One region of the Solibacillus sp. FSL H8-0523 genome, then DNA from elsewhere that is predicted to be linked to it. Evidence: predicted binding sites of a transcription regulator. Region 1 holds the regulator's gene; each other region holds the start of a gene.
The links. Region 1 encodes LexA, which represses DNA repair genes until DNA is damaged. Its sites were predicted from a motif close to CGAACATATGTTCG; they were not measured.
Positions count from the first base shown of each region.

Region 2: a site for LexA is predicted at 2,533-2,546, ahead of recA (recombinase RecA). Genes of this name have one in related genera too.
Region 3: a site for LexA is predicted at 3,250-3,263, ahead of parE (DNA topoisomerase IV subunit B). Genes of this name have one in related genera too.

Region 1 covers NZ_CP150291.1:2,802,663-2,809,215, reverse strand. The annotation lists gene glnA (type I glutamate--ammonia ligase) at 1-651, shown strand, start outside; gene NSQ62_RS13970 (VOC family protein) at 1,112-1,570, shown strand; gene NSQ62_RS13965 (DNA alkylation repair protein) at 2,150-2,857, shown strand; gene NSQ62_RS13960 (5'-3'-deoxyribonucleotidase) at 2,929-3,471, shown strand; gene NSQ62_RS13955 (gamma-glutamyl-gamma-aminobutyrate hydrolase family protein) at 3,675-4,391, shown strand; gene NSQ62_RS13950 (gamma-glutamyl-gamma-aminobutyrate hydrolase family protein) at 4,388-5,086, shown strand; gene lexA (transcriptional repressor LexA) at 5,131-5,754, opposite strand; gene NSQ62_RS13940 (LysM peptidoglycan-binding domain-containing protein) at 5,914-6,264, shown strand; gene NSQ62_RS13935 (recombinase family protein) at 6,251-6,553, shown strand, end outside.
Region 2 covers NZ_CP150291.1:985,098-991,650, forward strand. The annotation lists gene NSQ62_RS04615 (helix-turn-helix domain-containing protein) at 1-215, shown strand, start outside; gene pgsA (CDP-diacylglycerol--glycerol-3-phosphate 3-phosphatidyltransferase) at 264-842, shown strand; gene NSQ62_RS04625 (competence/damage-inducible protein A) at 1,204-2,460, shown strand; gene recA (recombinase RecA) at 2,626-3,705, shown strand; gene rny (ribonuclease Y) at 4,017-5,570, shown strand; gene NSQ62_RS04640 (S-layer homology domain-containing protein) at 5,855-6,553, shown strand, end outside.
Region 3 covers NZ_CP150291.1:2,183,546-2,190,098, forward strand. The annotation lists gene parC (DNA topoisomerase IV subunit A) at 1-1,255, opposite strand, end outside; gene parE (DNA topoisomerase IV subunit B) at 1,252-3,228, opposite strand; gene plsY (glycerol-3-phosphate 1-O-acyltransferase PlsY) at 3,616-4,218, shown strand; gene NSQ62_RS10860 (hypothetical protein) at 4,474-4,764, shown strand; gene NSQ62_RS10865 (YitT family protein) at 4,866-5,492, shown strand; gene NSQ62_RS10870 (ABC transporter ATP-binding protein) at 5,618-6,388, shown strand.

The sequences.
Region 1 (6,553 bases):
GCAACGTTCATGCCAAAACCATTATTCGGTGAAGCTGGATCGGGTATGCACTTTAACGTGTCATTATTCAAAGGCAAAGAAAATGCATTCTACGATGAGTCAACAGAACTTGGTTTATCTGAAACAGCGATGCAATTCATGGCGGGTGTGTTAAAGCACGTTCAAGGCTTTACAGCGATTACAAACCCAACTGTCAACTCATATAAACGTTTAGTACCGGGTTATGAAGCGCCATGTTACGTAGCATGGTCTGCACAAAACCGTTCTCCACTAATCCGTATCCCATCTTCACGCGGTGTATCAACACGTGTAGAAGTACGTTCGGTGGATCCATCTGCAAACCCTTACTTAGCAATGGCTGTTATTTTAGAGGCTGGTTTAGAAGGTATTCGTAAAGCGATGACACCACCTCCAGCAATTAACCGCAACATCTATGTAATGAGCGAAGAAGAGCGCCAAGCAAATGGTATCGACAACTTACCAGCTGCATTAGACGACGCCCTTGCGTTACTTGCAAAAGATGAAGTTGTTCAATCTGCATTAGGTGGTCACATCTATGCAAACTTTAAAGAAGCAAAAGAAATCGAGTTCGACATGTACCGTTCAACAGTACACCAATGGGAACGCGATCAATACTTAAAAATGTATTAATAGATGAAGCGTTGGGGCTCTATGCTCCAACGCTTTTTTCTTTTTTCTTGCCCACAAGCCATTTTTGGTTTGCCCACAAATTGCCCACAAACTTTTTATTGCCCCAATTTCTCCATGTATTTTTCGAAACTATCCATACTTTTTTCTGCAACTTTATTCGAAATATGTGCATAAGTATTCAACGTTGTTACAGGGGAGCTATGGCCTAAACGATCTGCGATAGATTTCAAATCCCAGTTCGCTTCAATAAGTATTGCAACGTGTGTATGCCTTGTTGAGTGAATGGGCAGGGGTTCATGTTTAATATATAAAGCTTTATTATGATTTAATCAAACGAGGTGAACGTTCAATCGCGCAAATGCCATCAAAGTGGCGCACCAATAATATAAGACCTTTGAATGAAGTGAATATTCCCTTATATTGGTATTATGAATGTAATATTCATGATAGAGGTGTTACTATGATAAAAGGTTTATATGAAGCGCATTTACCAGTCAGTAACCTAGAAAACTCAATTTCATTTTATCGGAATTTGGGATTAGAAATGGCCTATAAGCAGGATAAATTAGCTTTTTTCTGGATTGTAAAAGGAGAAAGTTGGCTTGGGTTATGGGAAAGCGATAAAGTTGAGCTACCTTATCATCCTTCTATACGGCATATCGCATTTCGAGTTGAACAGGAAGATATCATCTCGTCTAAGAAGTGGTTGAATGATAAAGGAATAGCTATTCGCACTTCATTTGGCTTTGATGAACATCATCAACCTCTTGTATTACCTAATAATCCTCATGCACATGCCGCAATATACTTTGATGATCCAGATGGTAACTCAATTGAATTGATTACTCCCATTCGATTAGATTTCCAGGAAGATTTTAAAATGATGACATTAGAAGATTGGTTGAAAAGAGAAGAATAATAACAGAAAATCGCTAACATTGGAAATTATATTAAAGCTGTTAATTTTGAATTATGGATTACAAGGGCGTTTAAGTAATGTTGGCAGTACTCCTTACCCTTGAGAAAAGTCACGAGATATACGGTTTTTTTAATTGAAGTCTAAGGGGAATTAAACATTATGTATGCATAAATAAAACCTTACAAAATTAATTTGCAGAGGTCTTATCTTTATTTAATATGGGAACGCAATCAATACTTAAAAATGTATTAATAGATGAAGAGGAAACTGGGATATCATTCTCAGATTCTTCTTTTTACTATATAAAACACAAAAAAGCAGCACCTCAAAAGAGATGCTGCGGTAGAATTCTTTGTTCCTGAAGAACTCTAATGGGTTTGGCACCCAATCATTCTGACGTAAAGTCTTTATATCAGTATGATTCGATGTCAAATGCTCTTGCTCGTTTACTACTTTCTTAATATAACATACAAAATGTGCAAAAGAGGAAAGACTAATTATTCTGTGTATAATTTCTTATCAATTAGAAATTTGTTAAACTATAAAGAGCGAATGCGAAAGAGAAGGGACGTATGCAAATTGGAATTTGAGACAGTCATGCAAGAGCTTGAGGCTTTGGGTAAAGAGCGTACGAAAAAAATCTACATGTCAAACGGTGCAATAGAGCCAGTGTTTGGCGTGACAACGGGATCAATGAAGCCATTAAAAAAAGAAATTAAAATCAATCAGCAATTAGCTGAACAACTATATGCAACAGGCAATTATGATGCGATGTATTTTGCTGGCGTCATTGCCGACCCAAAGGCGATGACAGAAGCCGACTATGACCGCTGGATTGACGGGGCTTACTTTTATATGCTTTCCGATTATGTGGTGGCGGTCACATTAGCTGAATCAGATATCGCGCAGCAGGTGAGCGATAAATGGATTACAAGTGGCGAGGAGCTAAAAATGTCAGCCGGGTGGAGCTGTTATTGCTGGTTACTTGGCAATCGTAAAGACGAAGAGTTTGATTCGAAAAAAATTCAAGCGATGCTAGAGCAGGTGAAAGTAGAAATCCATAACGCGCCACCACGTACTCAAGCGTCAATGAATAATTTTGTAATGACGGTAGGGGTGTCCTATAAACCGTTACATGACGAAGCATTAAGAATTGCCCATGAAATTGGACCAGTTGAAATGCAACGAGAAGGTAAGGTACCTGGAGTTTTGCATGCAGCACTCGACATTGAAAAGCAAATTGAAAAGGGGCGCATCGGCTTTAAGCGTAAATATGTACGTTGCTAGAGCAAAAGCTTGTTTTTTATACAGTGCATTGTATAAACTGAAATAAGGAAATCATTAGGGAGGCAACATACATGAAACCAAGTATTGCGATTGATATGGACCAAGTGTTAGCGGATTTTTACTCTAAAATGTGCATCACATATAACGAAAATTTTGGAACAAATTTCACACAAGAGGAATTTTTACTAACTACACAGCGTGATTTACCACGTGAGGATGCAAAGAAGTTATTTGCTCTCCTAAATGAACCGGAGTATTTCCGCGATTTAGCAGTCTTAGATCCAGATTGCATTGAGGTTATTAAAGAATTACAAGAACATTTTGATATTTATATCGCGACAGCGGCAATGGATGTACCAGGTTCATTTAATGCAAAGTACGACTGGTTAATGGAGCATCTTCCATTTTTAAAAACGCAAAATATTGTATTTTGTGGCAATAAGGCCGTTATACATACGGATTATTTAATCGACGATAGCCCACGTCAATTGGCGTCGTTTAAAGGAACTGGTATTTTATATTCAATGCCTTACAATGCTGCAGAAGAAGGTTATAAACGCGTGCATAACTGGAAAGAGATCAAGGCGTACTTTGTCGAACAACTACAAAAATAAGTTCTAGGATGAATCCGGTTGTATGGATTCATCTTTTTAGTGGATAGGAAAGTATAACTTTTTCAAGGAAATCCACATAAGAAAAGACATAATTTCGCGCTATTTGGCGCGAAATGTGTTTTTCTAATTTTAAGTCGTGTCATCTCCTGTTATAATTTGAATAGTTTGAATAATTATCATTTTCTGTAAAGGGAGATAGAGAGATGAAACCGGTAATTGGCTTAACGATGTATGACATTGATAAAAAATTAGATATCAACAATGCCTATTTAGATTCAATTGAAATTGCAGGTGGGATTCCGATCTGTTTACCTAATGCGACGGAAGAAAACGTGGATGCTTTATTAGACCGAGTGGACGGTATCGTTTTAATTGGTGGCGAGGATATTGATCCAGAGCTATTTGGCGAGGAGCCACATCCAAATATCGGTCGTGTTGTACGTAAGCGTGACGACAGTGACTTATTGTTGATGAAGCGTGCATTTGAGCGTGATCTACCAATCTTAGGTGTGTGCCGCGGGATGCAAATTATGAATGTCTTTTTTGGGGGTACAATACTGCAAGATATCCCGTCGCAAGTTGAAGGGGCAATTGGTCATAAGCAAGCGTCAAAGCGTGGTGCACTCGCACATAGTGTAGAAGTATTAACACCAAAAATGAAGGTGATTTTTGAAGATGAGGTGTTTCGTGTTAACACGTTCCATCATCAATCAGTAGGGGAGCTCGGTGAAGGGCTTATCTTATCTGCTGTAGCAAAAGATGGGGTCATTGAAGCGATGGAACATGAGGATCATCCATATTGTATTTCCGTACAATGGCACCCAGAAGAACTTGCGCCAATAGGCAATATTCATGCGCAGCGCCTATTTTCAAGCTTTGTAGAGGCATGCCAAACGTCATTAGTAGGAGGAAAACCATGAAACCACTTATTGGTTTAACAATGCACCCAGTTGAAGGCAAAATGGAAATTAATAATACGTATATTAATGTGATTAAACGCGCGGGTGGGATTCCTCTTTGCATTCCGTATTTAGATGAAGAAACGGTAGATTCTGTAATAGATAGTTTGAATGGTGTGTTATTAATTGGGGGCTATGATGTCAACCCACTTATCTATGGCCAAGAGCCACATCCAAAGCTTGGTATGGTCATTGATGAGCGTGATCAAAGCGAGATCTTAATGGCGAAAAAAGCATTTGAACGCAAGATGCCACTACTCGGGATCTGTCGCGGGGAACAAGTAATGAATGTAGCTTTTGGCGGTACATTATATCAAGATATTGATACACAAGTAGAGCATGTGTTGAAGCATACACAGGCTTCAATGCGTCATGAATTAACGCATACAGTCGAACTGTTCCCATCAAAATTACAGCAAATTATTGGCCAAGATTCGATTTTAACGAACTCTTTCCATCATCAAGCGGTTGATGCCATTGCGCCAGGATTTTTATTGAATGCACGTGCAAAAGACGGTGTAGTAGAAGGGATCGAACATCCCGAGCATCCATATTGTATCGGTGTTCAGTGGCATCCGGAAGGGTTACAAAATGATATACCGTCTGATAAATTATTTAAAAGCTTTATAGAAGCAGCGATTCACTATAAAAGCTAAAAAAAATCCACTATCATAATTTGCTGATAGTGGATTTTTATGGATTAGTGAACGTTTCGATATAAACCTACTACTTTACCTAAAATTGATACTTGATTTACAAGAATAGGATCCATTGAGCTGTTCTCAGGTTGTAGACGGAAATGTGTTTTTTCTTTATAGAAACGTTTTACCGTTGCTTCGTCTTCCTCTGTCATCGCGACAACAATTTCTCCGTTATCTGCAGTAGATGTTTTCTTCACGATTACATAGTCACCATCTAAAATGCCAGCTTCAATCATCGATTCACCCATAATTTCAAGCATGAATAATTCATCTTCTGCTGCACCGTACTTATCTGGTAAAGGGAAGTATTCTTGAATATCCTCAATTGCTGAAATCGGTAAACCTGCTGTGACTTTCCCGATTAATGGCACATGAATGACACTTGATTTAGAGACAATTAAATCGTCCTGATCTAATACTTCGATTGCGCGTGGTTTGGTAGGGTCGCGACGAATAAGCCCTTTACTTTCTAAACGAGCTAAATGCCCGTGGACAGTTGAACTAGAAGCTAAACCTACAGCCTCACCGATTTCACGCACTGAAGGGGGATAGCCTTTTGAACGAACTTCCTCTTTTATAAAAGCTAGAATTGCTTGTTGCCTTTTAGAAATTTTTTGTGTCAACGAACTCACCTCTTTATATTGCTATTTTCTTAGATACAGTATAGCAGTATGCGAACAGAAATGCAAACATAGGTTCGAGAAAACAGTTGACAAAAACATATGTTCGTATTATTATGAGAACAAACATTCCGAACATACATTCTTAAAGGGGTTTATACGATGAAAAAATTTAAATTAAACAGCTTCACATCAACGTTATTCGCATTTTCTGCATTACTGTTCGTATTTTTACTGTTAGATGATGAAAAAATTGAAACATACGAACACGTAATGATTGAACAAGGTGATACTTTATGGTCGTTAGCTGAAACATATCGTGGTAAAATGGCTAAGCACGATTGGATCAACTTTGTAAAAAAAGAAAATGGCTTACGCGATGAAAAAGTTGTCTTTGGACAAATTTTAGTCGTACCGGTAGAGAAGGAATCTTACTATATTGCCAATCTAAATCAAGTTGAATCATCGGAAGACAAGACAGTTAAGGTAGCGAGAAATAATGAATCAAACTAAAGCAGTACTCTATTGCCGTGTTAGTACAGAAAAAGACACGCAAGAAACCTCTCTTGTTCGTCAAGAGGAGGAATTAAAACGCTATGCGAAATCGTTAGGTTATTCAGAGCTTAGCGTCTATAAGGATCAGCATAGTGGCTATGAGGTAGACCGTGATGGCTTACTTGATATGCTTGATTTTATGAAAGAAGAAAATATAAAGGCCATATTCGTACAAGATGAAACACGTTTAGGACGTGGCAATGCACGAATGGCGGTTCTGCATTTGATTCAAAAATACGAAGCAACC
Region 2 (6,553 bases), 1.8 Mb from region 1:
ATGAACAGCGCCAAGAGCAAGTAGAAGCGAAGTCTTACAACGCTGGTGATATTGTAGAGCACGATTCTACTGAAAATGGTTACGCACGAATCCGTTTAGGAAATTCAAAAGTGGCTAAAGTATATGTAAATGATGTAGAAGTACCATACACACAAGATCGTACAACACAAAACATTATTTTAAAATTAGTTAAAGAAGAACAACAAGGAGAGTAGTCATCTAATACAGATGGCTCTTTTCTTTCAAATGAAAGGTGTTTAGAAATGAATATTCCAAATAAGATTACAGTGTCACGAATTTTACTGATCCCGGTGTTTGTCATTGTAATGATGTTTGATTTTGGTTGGGGAAATATGACGCTATTTGGCGCCGAAATGCAAGTGAACTATTTTGTTGGGGCACTTATTTTTATTATCGCTTCTGCTACAGATTGGGTGGACGGCTTTTACGCACGTAAATACAATTTAGTAACGAATTTAGGGAAGTTTTTAGACCCACTTGCAGATAAGTTACTTGTATCAGCAGCTTTTATTTTGTTAGTAGAAATCGGTCTAGCACCGGCATGGATTGTCATTGTCATTATTTCTCGTGAGTTTGCAGTAACCGGCTTACGTTTAATTTTAGCTGGTCAAGGTGAAGTCGTTGCAGCGAATCAATTAGGTAAAATTAAAACATGGGCACAAATTGTGGCAATTTCAGCATTAATTTTACACAATACGATTTTTACATTAATCGGTATTCCGTTTGATGTCATTATGCTATATGTGGCATTATTCTTTACGTTATGGTCTGGATGGGATTATTTCTATATCAACCGTCGTGTGTTATTAGAGTCAAAATAATTAGCTTAAAACTCGTACTATTCGTAGTGCGAGTTTTTTTCGAATAAAGTTTTACGAATATAAGTAGAAAATGATTTCGAATAGTGTCTTACATTTGAGTGCAAAATTTTGCTGCTAGCACTTAATATCGAAATAGAGTGACGCGAAGCGAAGTGGGCGGACTCCTTGGGGAATAGCGTGCGCGGAAAATCCAATGTGAAGTGCCGCCGTAAGAGGCACTTCACATTTAGTTGGAGCCACGCCCCCAGGAAAGCATGCCCCGTAGCGTAGCAAAACGGATTCTAATAATAACTCAACATGTTATTTTAAATATTGTCATTCCCTATTTAAAGTGTTGAACCAATTAAAAGGAGGATATTTAATGAATGCAGAAATTATCGCAGTAGGTTCAGAGTTACTATTAGGACAAATCACGAACACCAATGCCAAGTTTATTTCAGGACAATTATCAGAGCTCGGCATTAATGTGTATTACCATACGGTGGTAGGAGATAATCAGGCGCGTTTAGTAGAGGCGATAAAAATTGCAGAACAGCGCGCGGATTTGATTATTTTTTCAGGTGGCTTAGGACCGACAAAGGATGATTTAACAAAAGAAACGATCGCGAAGCATTTAGGGCGTGAGCTTGTTATGGAGGATGTAGCGCTTCATGCGATTGAACAGTTTTTTAATAAGCGAAACCGTGTAATGACGGAGAATAACCGTAAGCAGGCACTTGTATTAGATGGCTGTGACGTGTTAACGAATCATCACGGGATGGCACCGGGGATGTTGTTAAAAGAAGCAAATCGTTTTTATATGCTACTGCCAGGCCCGCCAAAAGAGCTTGAACCAATGTTCCAATTTGAAGCAAAGCCAAAACTTGCAGCGCTCTTGCATGATGGTGGCGTCATTGTGTCACATGTTCTGCGTTTTTATGGAATTGGTGAGGCGGAGCTAGAAGTACGTGTACAGCATATTTTAGATGAGCAAACGAATCCAACTGTAGCCCCACTCGCAGCGGATGGTGAGGTAACGCTACGAATTACCGCAAAAGCGGCTACGGAGCAAGAGGCCTACATTTTAATCGAAGAGAAAAAACGTGAAATTCTAGCGATTGTTGGTGAATATCACTACGGGGTGAACGACGATTCGCTTGCCTCGAAGCTTGTCGATATGTTGCTTGAAAATAAGTTGACGATTGCGGCTGCTGAAAGTTTAACAGCTGGGCTATTTCAATCGGAGCTTGCTGAAATCTCAGGTGTATCTTCAGTTTTAGTAGGTGGTGTTGTCACATACACGGAGCAGGCGAAGACCGAGCAGTTAGGAATCTCTGCGCATGTAATCGACCAATACGGTGTTGTTAGTAGTGAATGTGCAGCAGAGATGGCTTCGAAGGTGCGCGAAAAGTTTGGGACAGATATCGGGGTAGGATTAACGGGTGTTGCCGGCCCGGGAAGTCATGACGGCCAGCCTGCAGGAACAGTATGGGTTGGTATTAGCATTGGTGACAATCTGCCGTTAACGTACCGCTTACAATTATCAGGGGCACGTAATACGAATCGTTTACGCGCGGTAAAGTTTACATTTAGTTATTTAATGCGTGAGCTTTCGAAATTAGGGTATAAAAAATTGTAGAATAACAAATGATAAGCAAATTGGAAATTTCATCGTTTAAAATAGGTCAAAAAGAGAGTTTTAAATAAAAAGCGAAAATATGTTCGCTTTTTTCTTGAATGTTATCTCATTAGCAAGTATAATAGAGACATAACAAATAAAGCTTTTTCTTAAGGAGGAAATAGTTTGAGCGATCGTAAAGCAGCATTAGACATGGCGTTAAAACAAATTGAAAAACAATTCGGTAAAGGTTCTGTCATGAAGTTGGGTGAAAATTCAGACCGCAAAATCGATACAACATCATCAGGGTCAATCGCACTTGATGCAGCATTAGGTGTGGGCGGTTATCCACGTGGACGTATTGTAGAAGTCTATGGTCCAGAGTCTTCTGGTAAAACAACAGTTACATTACATGCCATTGCAGAAATTCAAAGAAATGGTGGTACAGCAGCGTTTATCGATGCTGAGCACGCATTAGACCCAGTATACGCGCAAAAACTAGGCGTTAATATTGACGAACTATTATTAGCACAGCCAGATACGGGTGAACAAGCGCTTGAAATCGCGGAAGCATTAGTACGTTCAGGTGCGATTGATATTATCGTTATTGACTCAGTAGCAGCGTTAGTACCAAAAGCAGAGATTGAAGGCGAAATGGGTGACTCACATATGGGTCTTCAAGCGCGTTTAATGTCTCAAGCATTACGTAAATTATCAGGTGTTATTAACAAATCAAATACACTTGCGATCTTCATCAACCAAATCCGTGAAAAAATCGGTGTTATGTTCGGTAATCCTGAAACAACGACTGGTGGTCGTGCGTTAAAATTCTATTCATCGATTCGTTTAGAAGTACGTCGCGGTGAAGCGATTAAGCAAGGCACAGAAATTGTTGGTAACAAAACAAAAATTAAAGTTGTAAAAAATAAAGTAGCACCACCATTCCGTACAGCAGAAGTTGATATTATGTATGGCCAGGGGATTTCTAAAGAAGGGGAAATCGTTGATATTGGTGCTGAATTAGAAATTATTCAAAAGAGTGGTTCTTGGTATTCGTATAACAACGAACGAATCGGTCAGGGTCGTGAGAATGTTAAAGCTTACTTAAAAGAAAACCCAGCAGTTCGTGAAGAAATTGCTGAAAAAATCCGACAAAACTTTGGTATCGGTGGCGACATTGGCTATACAATCGGTGCACATGATGCAGCTGAAGAAGAAGACGGCGAATTAGAATTAGATTTATTAGTAGATAAAGATAAAAAGTAAAATGAAGGGGACATGCCATGCAAACTGCCAAGGCATGTCTTTTTTTACATATTGATGTTAGAATGTTTGTGCTATTCATAAAATAAGATTAGTATGGAATGAATCTGCGTTCCCAAAAAACACGGGTATTAAGATATAAAAAGTCTTGGGAACATGGCTATTCTTGACATACCCAAAAGGGAACTATACAATTAAAAATGTATAATTTCTAAATTTTGAAATGAAATAGGCAGTATGTTTGAAACGAAACATATTAGGCCGACTAGAAGAACATCAGACATATAGTTATAAGCTTAGGAGGGAACGATAAGATGGATATGATTATCCCTGCTTTGCTAGGATTCGCTGTCGGTGTCGCTGTTATCTATTTCTACATGAAAAACGTGAATGAATCAAAAGTGACTGGTGCAAAGCATGTTGCTGCGCAAATCGTGGATGAAGCGAAACGTGAAGCAGATGCATTGAAAAAAGAAGCGCTACTTGAAGCAAAAGATGAAACTCACAAATTTCGAACTGAAGCGGAAAACGACATTCGTGAACGCCGTAATGAGCTTCAGAAACAAGAAAATCGTTTATTGCAAAGAGAAGAAAATCTGGACCGCAAAGATGATGCTCTGAACAAGAGAGAGACAGGTCTAGAGCGTAAGGAAGAGGCTCTAGCAAACAGACAACAGCAGATTGAACAGATGGAAAGCAAAGTAGAACAATTAGTCGCAAGTCAAAAAACAGAGCTTGAGCGTATTGCTGCTCTTACTCGTGAAGAAGCGAAAGAGATTATTCTGAAGGAAGTTGAAAATGAACTAACTACAGATATCGCTGTCATGACGAAGGAATCAGAAACACGCGCGAAAGAAGAGTCAGACAAAAAGGCACGCGAGATTTTATCGCTTGCATTACAACGCTTTGCAGCAGACCATGTTGCTGAAACAACAGTGTCCGTTGTAAACCTACCAAATGATGAGATGAAAGGTCGCATCATCGGTCGTGAAGGTCGTAACATCCGTACACTTGAAACACTTACGGGAATTGACTTAATTATCGATGATACGCCGGAAGCCGTTATTTTATCTGGTTTCGATCCAATTCGTCGTGAAACTGCACGTCTTGCACTTGAAAAATTAGTACAAGATGGCCGTATCCACCCAGCACGAATTGAAGAAATGGTTGAAAAATCTCGCCGTGAAGTGGATGAACAAATTCGCGAAACAGGTGAGCAAACAACATTTGAAGTAGGCGTTCATAACCTACACCCTGATTTAATGAAAATTTTAGGTCGCATGAAGTACCGTACAAGTTATGGTCAAAACGTATTGAAGCACTCAGTGGAAGTTGCTCATTTAGCTGGTTTACTTGCAGCTGAATTAGGAGAAGATGTCACGTTAGCGCGTCGTGCAGGCTTACTGCATGATATCGGTAAAGCGATTGACCACGAAGTAGAAGGTAGCCACGTTGAAATTGGTGTGGAATTAGCGACGAAGTATAAAGAACATCCAGTTGTTATTAACTCGATTGCGTCTCACCATGGTGATACAGAAGCAACTTCTGTCATTGCAGTACTTGTTGCAGCAGCCGATGCTCTATCAGCCGCTCGCCCGGGTGCACGTAGTGAAACACTTGAAAACTACATTCGTCGCCTTGAAAAGCTGGAAGAAATTTCAGAAAGCTATGATGGTGTTGAAAAATCATTTGCGATTCAAGCGGGTCGTGAAGTACGTATTATCGTACAGCCAGAAAAGATTGATGATCTTGCATCACATCGCCTAGCTCGTGATATTCGTAAGCGTATCGAAGAAGAGTTAGATTACCCTGGTCACATTAAAGTAACGGTTATCCGTGAAACACGCTCAGTCGAATACGCGAAATAATAGTAAAAAAGCCTTAATCTACTCGGAATTATTTATATTCTGTGTCAGATTAAGGCTTTTGTGTGTTTTTTTTAGTATTTTTACAAATTATGTAGTAATAATATGATGTTTCCTGTAATATTAGACAAAAATAGAGAAGAAAATTGATGGTTCTGTTAGAAATTAATTGAATTAAGGGGTTTTTCGACAATTCGAGACAAAAAATTCCTATTTCTAAAACTATAATGAAATTTGTGTGGTATAATAAGTTTGGATTTTTATTTTTTAACTTAGGAGGAAATACTATGAAAAAAACAACGAAAAAAGCTTTTAACGTTGCAATTGCTTCGGTAATGGCAGCAGGTGCAGTAGTTGCAGTAGCACCACAAGCATCAGCAGCAAAATCATTCTCAGACGTACCAGCTACAAACGATCACTATGCAGACATCACGAAATTGGTGGAAGCAGGACATATCAATGGTTTTGAAGATGGTACATACCGTCCGAACGTATCAGTAACTCGTGGTCAAGCTGCGAAAATTATCGCAAACGTTTTAGGCCTTGATACGACAAACGTAAAAGATGTGAACTTCAAAGACTTACAAAAGTCTAACATTTACTATGGTCCAATCGCTGCATTAGCAGAAGCTGGCATCATTAATGGTTTCGAGGACAATACATACCGTCCAAACGGTACATTAACTCGTGGTCAAATGGCAAAAATTATTGCACTTGCATTTGAATTAAAAGCTGGTGAAACGGTTAACCCATTCACAGATTCAGCGAACAGCATTTATGCTGATTCAATCGTTGCATTATTTGCAAACGAAGTAACAAAAGGTAAAACAGCTACTAGCTTCGCACCAAACGATGCAGTAACTCGTGGCCAATTAGCTTCATTTGTTATCCGTGCGAACGACGTATACACAGCTAACAAAAATATTGTAGAAACAAAAGCGACAATCAAAGGCATCGAAAACGGTAAAGTACTAGTTGCTGGTGAA
Region 3 (6,553 bases), 620 kb from region 1:
GTACTTCGGTAAATGCGAATTTCTCGATAATGTTGTCTTTTGCGTTGCGTTTATCTGTAGAAGCACGAATCGTTTCAATCACTTGATCTAAAACAGATAAAGCCTTCATTAAGCCTTCAACAATATGCAAGCGGTCTTCGGCACGCTTTAAATCAAATTTCGTACGACGACGCACGATTTCCTTTTGGTGATCGATATATGCATCGAGCATTAAAGGTAATGTCATCATCATTGGGCGACGATTATGAATCGCAATCATATTAAAGTTATACGACACTTGTAAATCCGTTGATTTTAATAAGAAATTTAGAATCCCTTGTGCTTGGATATCTTTTTTCAGCTCAATGACAATACGTAAGCCGTCACGATCTGATTCATCACGAATTTCTGAAATGCCGTCTAAACGACGATCGTTAACTCTTAGCTCGTCCATTTTACGAATCATATTTGCCTTATTCACTTCAAATGGAATTTCACTAATGACGATTTGTTCTTTGTTACCTTTTAACTGCTCGATTTCAGTACGTGAGCGCACGATAATTTTGCCTTTACCTGTTTCATACGCTTTTTTAATGCCATCAATACCTTGAATAATCCCACCTGTTGGGAAGTCAGGTCCTTTAATGACGGTCATTAATTCATCGACCGTGCAGTTTTTATTGTCTAAGCGCATTAATACTGCTTCCAGTGCTTCTTGTAGGTTATGCGGTGGAATATCCGTCGCATAACCAGCTGAAATCCCTGTTGCCCCGTTGACAAGTAAGTTCGGGAAACGCGATGGTAATACCGTTGGCTCCATGTCCTGATCATCAAAGTTCGGCACAAATTCAACCGTATTCTTATTTAAATCACGTAAAAGCTCACCTGCGATTGCAGATAAACGTGCCTCTGTATAACGCATCGCAGCAGGTGGGTCCCCGTCAACTGAACCGTTGTTCCCATGCATTTCAATTAGCATGTGACGGCTTTTCCAGTCCTGACTCATACGCACCATTGCTTCATACACCGATGTATCTCCGTGTGGATGGTAGTTACCAATTACGTTCCCGACTGTTTTCGCCGATTTACGGAATGGTTTCTCGTTTGTGTTGCCTTCGGTGAACATCGCAAATAAAATACGACGTTGTACCGGCTTTAGACCATCACGCGTATCTGGTAATGCACGGTCTTGAATAATATATTTTGAATAGCGACCAAAACGGTCACCCATTACTTCTTCTAGTGGTAAATCTTGAAATTTCTCTACAAAGCTCACTCTTCGTTAACCTCCTCATGCTGGATGAATTCATTTTCTAAAATGCTCGCATCCTCTTCCATGCCGAAGTTGACATTCTCTTCAATCCATTTACGGCGCGGTTCTACTTTATCTCCCATAAGTGTTGTCACACGGCGATCTGCGCGTGCACCGTCCTCAATTTTTACACGAATTAATGTACGTGTTTCCGGATTCATCGTTGTATCCCATAATTGGTCGGCGTTCATTTCACCAAGACCTTTATAGCGCTGCAACATGTAGCCTTTACCGATTTTTTTGATTGCGCCAGCTAATTCGTTTTCAGTCCAAGCATACTCAAGCACTTGCTTTTTACCTGCACCCTTTGACACTTTGTAAAGTGGTGGTAAGGCAATATACACTTTCCCCGCCTCGATTAATGGTTTCATATAACGATAAAAGAACGTTAACAGCAGTACCTGGATATGCGCACCATCTGTATCCGCATCGGTCATAATGACTACTTTGTCATAAGCCGCATCTTCTACAGAGAAATCTGCACCAACTCCAGCACCAATCGTATGAATAATGGTTGAAATTTCTTCGTTTTTCATAATGTCATGAAGCTTGGCTTTTTCAGTATTAATAACTTTCCCACGCAGTGGTAAAATCGCTTGGAACGTACGGTCACGCCCTTGTTTAGCTGAACCACCGGCAGAGTCACCCTCTACTAAATACAGCTCATTTTTAGCCGCATTTTTAGATTGTGCAGGTGTTAATTTACCTGATAATAATGTACTCGATTTTTTCTTTTTACCGTTACGTGCATCATCACGGGCTTTACGCGCAGCTTCACGCACCTGCTGGGCACGAATCGCTTTACGAACAAGTGAACCTGATAACTCTGCGTTTTCTTCAAGTACATACATCAGCTTTTCAGAAACGACTGTATCGACTGCAGAACGCGCTTCCGATGTACCAAGCTTGCCCTTTGTTTGCCCTTCAAATTGTAATAAATTTTCCGGAATACGTACGGATACTATTGCTGTTAAGCCTTCGCGAATGTCCGTACCATCTAGGTTTTTATCTTTTTCCTTTAGTAAACCGATTTTGCGTGCATATTCGTTAAACACACGTGTCATGGCAGCTTTCGCACCCGTTTCATGGGTACCACCGTCACGCGTACGTACGTTATTTACGAACGACAAAATCGTTTCAGAATAACCATCGTTAAACTGGAACGCAAACTCAACTTCCATTTCTTGCATTTCACCCTCAACATATTTAACCGGGTGCAATACATCTTTATCTTCGTTTAAGTACGAGACAAACGCCTCGATACCGCTTTCATAAAAGAATACTTCCTGCTTTCCTTCACCGCGTTCATCAATGAGCTCAATTTTTAAGCCCTTTAATAAAAACGCCGATTCTCGTAAACGTTCCGCAAGTGTATCGTAATTATATTTTGTTACAGAGAAAATCGTTGGATCCGGTAAGTAATGAACTAATGTCCCGTTTTCCTTCGTTTTTCCGATAATGTCAAGTGACGTCGCAGGCTTTCCACCGTTTTCAAAACGTTGCTTATACACTTGTCCTTCACGATAAATCGTTACTTCTAAAAACGTAGATAGCGCATTTACAACCGATGAACCAACACCGTGTAAACCACCACTTGTTTTATAGCCACCTTGACCGAACTTACCACCGGCATGTAGCACGGTGAAAATTACTTCAGGCGTTGGCTTCCCCATTTTATGCATTCCTGTAGGCATACCTCGACCGTAATCGCGTACGCTAATGCTGTTATCTTCATGAATTTTCACGATGATATGATTCCCAAATCCAGCAAGTGCTTCATCCACCGCATTATCGACAATTTCATACACTAAGTGGTGAAGACCTCGGCTATCAGTTGAACCAATATACATCCCTGGTCTTTTTCGTACGGCTTCTAAACCTTCTAATACTTGAATGGCATCTTCATTATAAGAAATACCAGTTTGGTTTTTTACCAAATGCAATCCCCTCCACAAATACAAACAAACGTTCTATTTCAACTTAATCGTAACGCCAAAAATACTACATGTCAATGTTCGACGTACACGTTTAAGCTTTGCAATGACTAATTGTATCATCAAAAATGTCCCTTTAAAAGCATATCCTCTAATACTTTTTCAGTAAATGTAACTTTTTTCCTTTAAATCTCATTTCATTCGGTCAATTGGCATACGCTAATAAAAAGTATTGTGTTCGTTTTCAAAGTGTTTTATTATCGATTACGCATGTTCGATTTGAATGCATTTTACAATACCTCTTTTCTTCTAACAGAAAACGGTGTAAAATAATCATTACATACTATTAGTACCAACTAATAATTCTGAATTTCGAAAGGAGCACAACAATTGATCAATGCTTTAATTATTATTTGTGCTTATTTAATCGGCTCGATTCCATCTGCTTTATGGATCGGCAAAATTTTTCACAAAACGGACATTCGCCAGCATGGTAGTGGCAACTTAGGAACGACAAACACATTTCGCGTATTAGGGAAAAAACCTGGTATTGCGGTACTTTTAATTGATATTTTTAAAGGGACAGCAGCAGTACTATTACCGTTATTACCAGTGTTCGGTGACAGTACTGTGCATCCACTAATTTTAGGGATTATTGCAGCAGTAGGTCACATGTTACCGATTTTCGCTAATTTCCGTGGTGGGAAAGCGGTAGCAACAAGTGCGGGGATTCTATTAGGATATAACTTACCGTTATTTTTAGTGTTATTAGCAGTATTCGTTGTTTCATTAAAACTAACAAAAATGGTCAGCTTAACATCCATGATTGCGGCAGCTACTGCACTTGTTTATGTAATTATTTACTGGATTGTTACAGGAGAATTCGCATTATTTATTTTAGTCGTATTCTTAGCGGGCTTTATTTTTTATCGCCACCGCGAGAACATTTCTCGTATTAAAAATGGTACTGAACCAAAAATTAAAGGTTTTTAAAAAGTATGCTGAAAGCGAAAAAACTTTCAGCATACTTTTTTTACGGCTATAATAAGAAAAGCGCTAAAGCGCCCTTTTAGCTGCGACAAGCACTGGAAGAAGGCTCATAGCGTGCTTGCCACGCGTAGAGAATTCTGAAGTGCCTCGAGCAGCTGGCGCTTTAGCCTAGACACTGTGACAATGTAAAATTTTATATTTTCTTATATAATCAGATTAGCAACAATTTTTGACATAATGAATTTTGAGGTGATTGGTATGGAAATTAAATTATCACAGCAAGCAATCGAGTGGTTCAAAGAAGAAATGGAAGCCGAATCAGGCGATTACATTCGTTTTTACGCCCGCTACGGAGGCTCTTCCCCATTTCATGAAGGCTTTTCACTTGGGATGAATCGGGAGCAGCCGCATGAAGTAGGCATTGAAACCGTCTCCCAGGACATTCACTTTTATATTGAAAAAGCCGATGAATGGTTTTTTAATGACCATCATTTAATCGTCGATATCGATACAAGCAATGATGAACTAATTTATAGCTACGAGAAATAGTTTAAATTTTTTAAATATATTGTAATTCCTAATTTGGCCCTTTCCATCGTTATAATAGAAAAAGTTGAATTTATACGAACGATGAGGGATTACAATTGAACGTGAAACAAGGATTTTATTGGCGCTGCGTATTTTTTATTACCGGCATAATTATTTTATCACTCGGTCTGGCATTAACAATTAAAGGACAAGTTTTAGGTGTTGGCTCATGGGACGTGCTGCACTTAGGGTTGCAAATGAATTTCGGCTTAACTGTTGGAACCTGGTCAATTATTTTAGGCCTAATCATTTTAGCGATTGATGGCATTTTTTCAAAGCGTTTGCCTAAAATCGGGACGTATTTAGATATGTTTTTAACAGGGATTTTTGTGGATATCTTTTTATACGTACTACCCGATTTACACAATATCACCGAGCAATCATTAGCATTTGTTGTCGGTGTCATCTTACTCGGCTTTGGATGCGGGATGTATATGGTCGCGAACTTAGGCGTTGGTCCTCGTGACACACTTATGTTACTGCTCGTACACCGCTTAGGCTGGAGCGTCAATCGCGCACGTACCACGATGGAAGTATCCGTAGCGGTCATCGGCTTTGTTTTAGGTGGTCCAGTGGGCTTAGGTACGGTGTTTATGGCTTTTGGTTTAGGTCCTGTCGTACAATGGGCACTGAAATTAAACGAAAAGCTCTTTTTCCGCGCTTCTGGTACGGAAAGTGCCGTTATATAAAATTACGAGAAAGCAGACAAATACGTTTGCTTTCTTTTTTATTTATACTTATTTTTATGGTAATATTTGCAAATCACTTTCACTTCCATCTAAAAACAGGCATAGTTAGTATTGGGGGTGCGAAGATGATACATATTGAAAATATTAAATTATACCGCAACGAAAAACTGATTTTAGACAATTTAAACTGGCACGTCGAAAAAAATCAACATTGGGCAATTTTAGGGTTAAATGGCTCTGGGAAAACAACCTTGTTGAAAGTCATTAACGGCTATATTTGGCCAAATGAAGGTTCTGTACAGGTTTTAGGGGAAACGTACGGAAAAACGTATATTCCAAAATTACGCAGTCGTATCGGTTGGGTAAGCAATGCGATGATTGACAATTTTAACTGGCAGGACAATGCCATTGAAATCGTGCTTAGCGGCAAATTTGGGGCACTTCGTTTATTTGAAGATGTAACGAATGAGGAAATCGATCAAGCCTTGCACATTATGAAGCATTTTAACTGTGGTGATTTGGCCAATAAGCCATTTGAGTATTTATCACAGGGGGAACGTCAGCGTGTACAGATTTCTCGTGCATTAATGGCCGAACCCGAAATTTTAATTTTAGATGAACCATGTGGCGGCTTAGATTTAATTGAACGCGAAAATTTACTACAAACGATTGAGCAAATTGTTGGTCGTGAAAACTGCCCAACACTGATTTACGTGACACATCATGTTGAAGAAATTTTGCCCTGTATTAATCATGTATTATTGATGAAGGACGGTCAGGACGCGGCTTCTGGTCTGCGCGAAGAAATCTTAACGGAAGCTGTATTAAGTGAGTTTTTCGAACGTGAAGTGAGCCTGCAATTTGAGCGTGACCGCGCTTGGCTTGCGGTAAAATAACGGTTTAAAATAAAATCGCACTCAGACGATTTGGATGGGTAAAGACCTTATTAAAGGTCATTTCGATTCGTCTGAGGCGCGAATTACAAATGTAATAAACAGGTAAAAAACGTCTGAAAATCTCGCTTTCCAGACGCTTTATTAATGTTAAGGAAATTATAGATT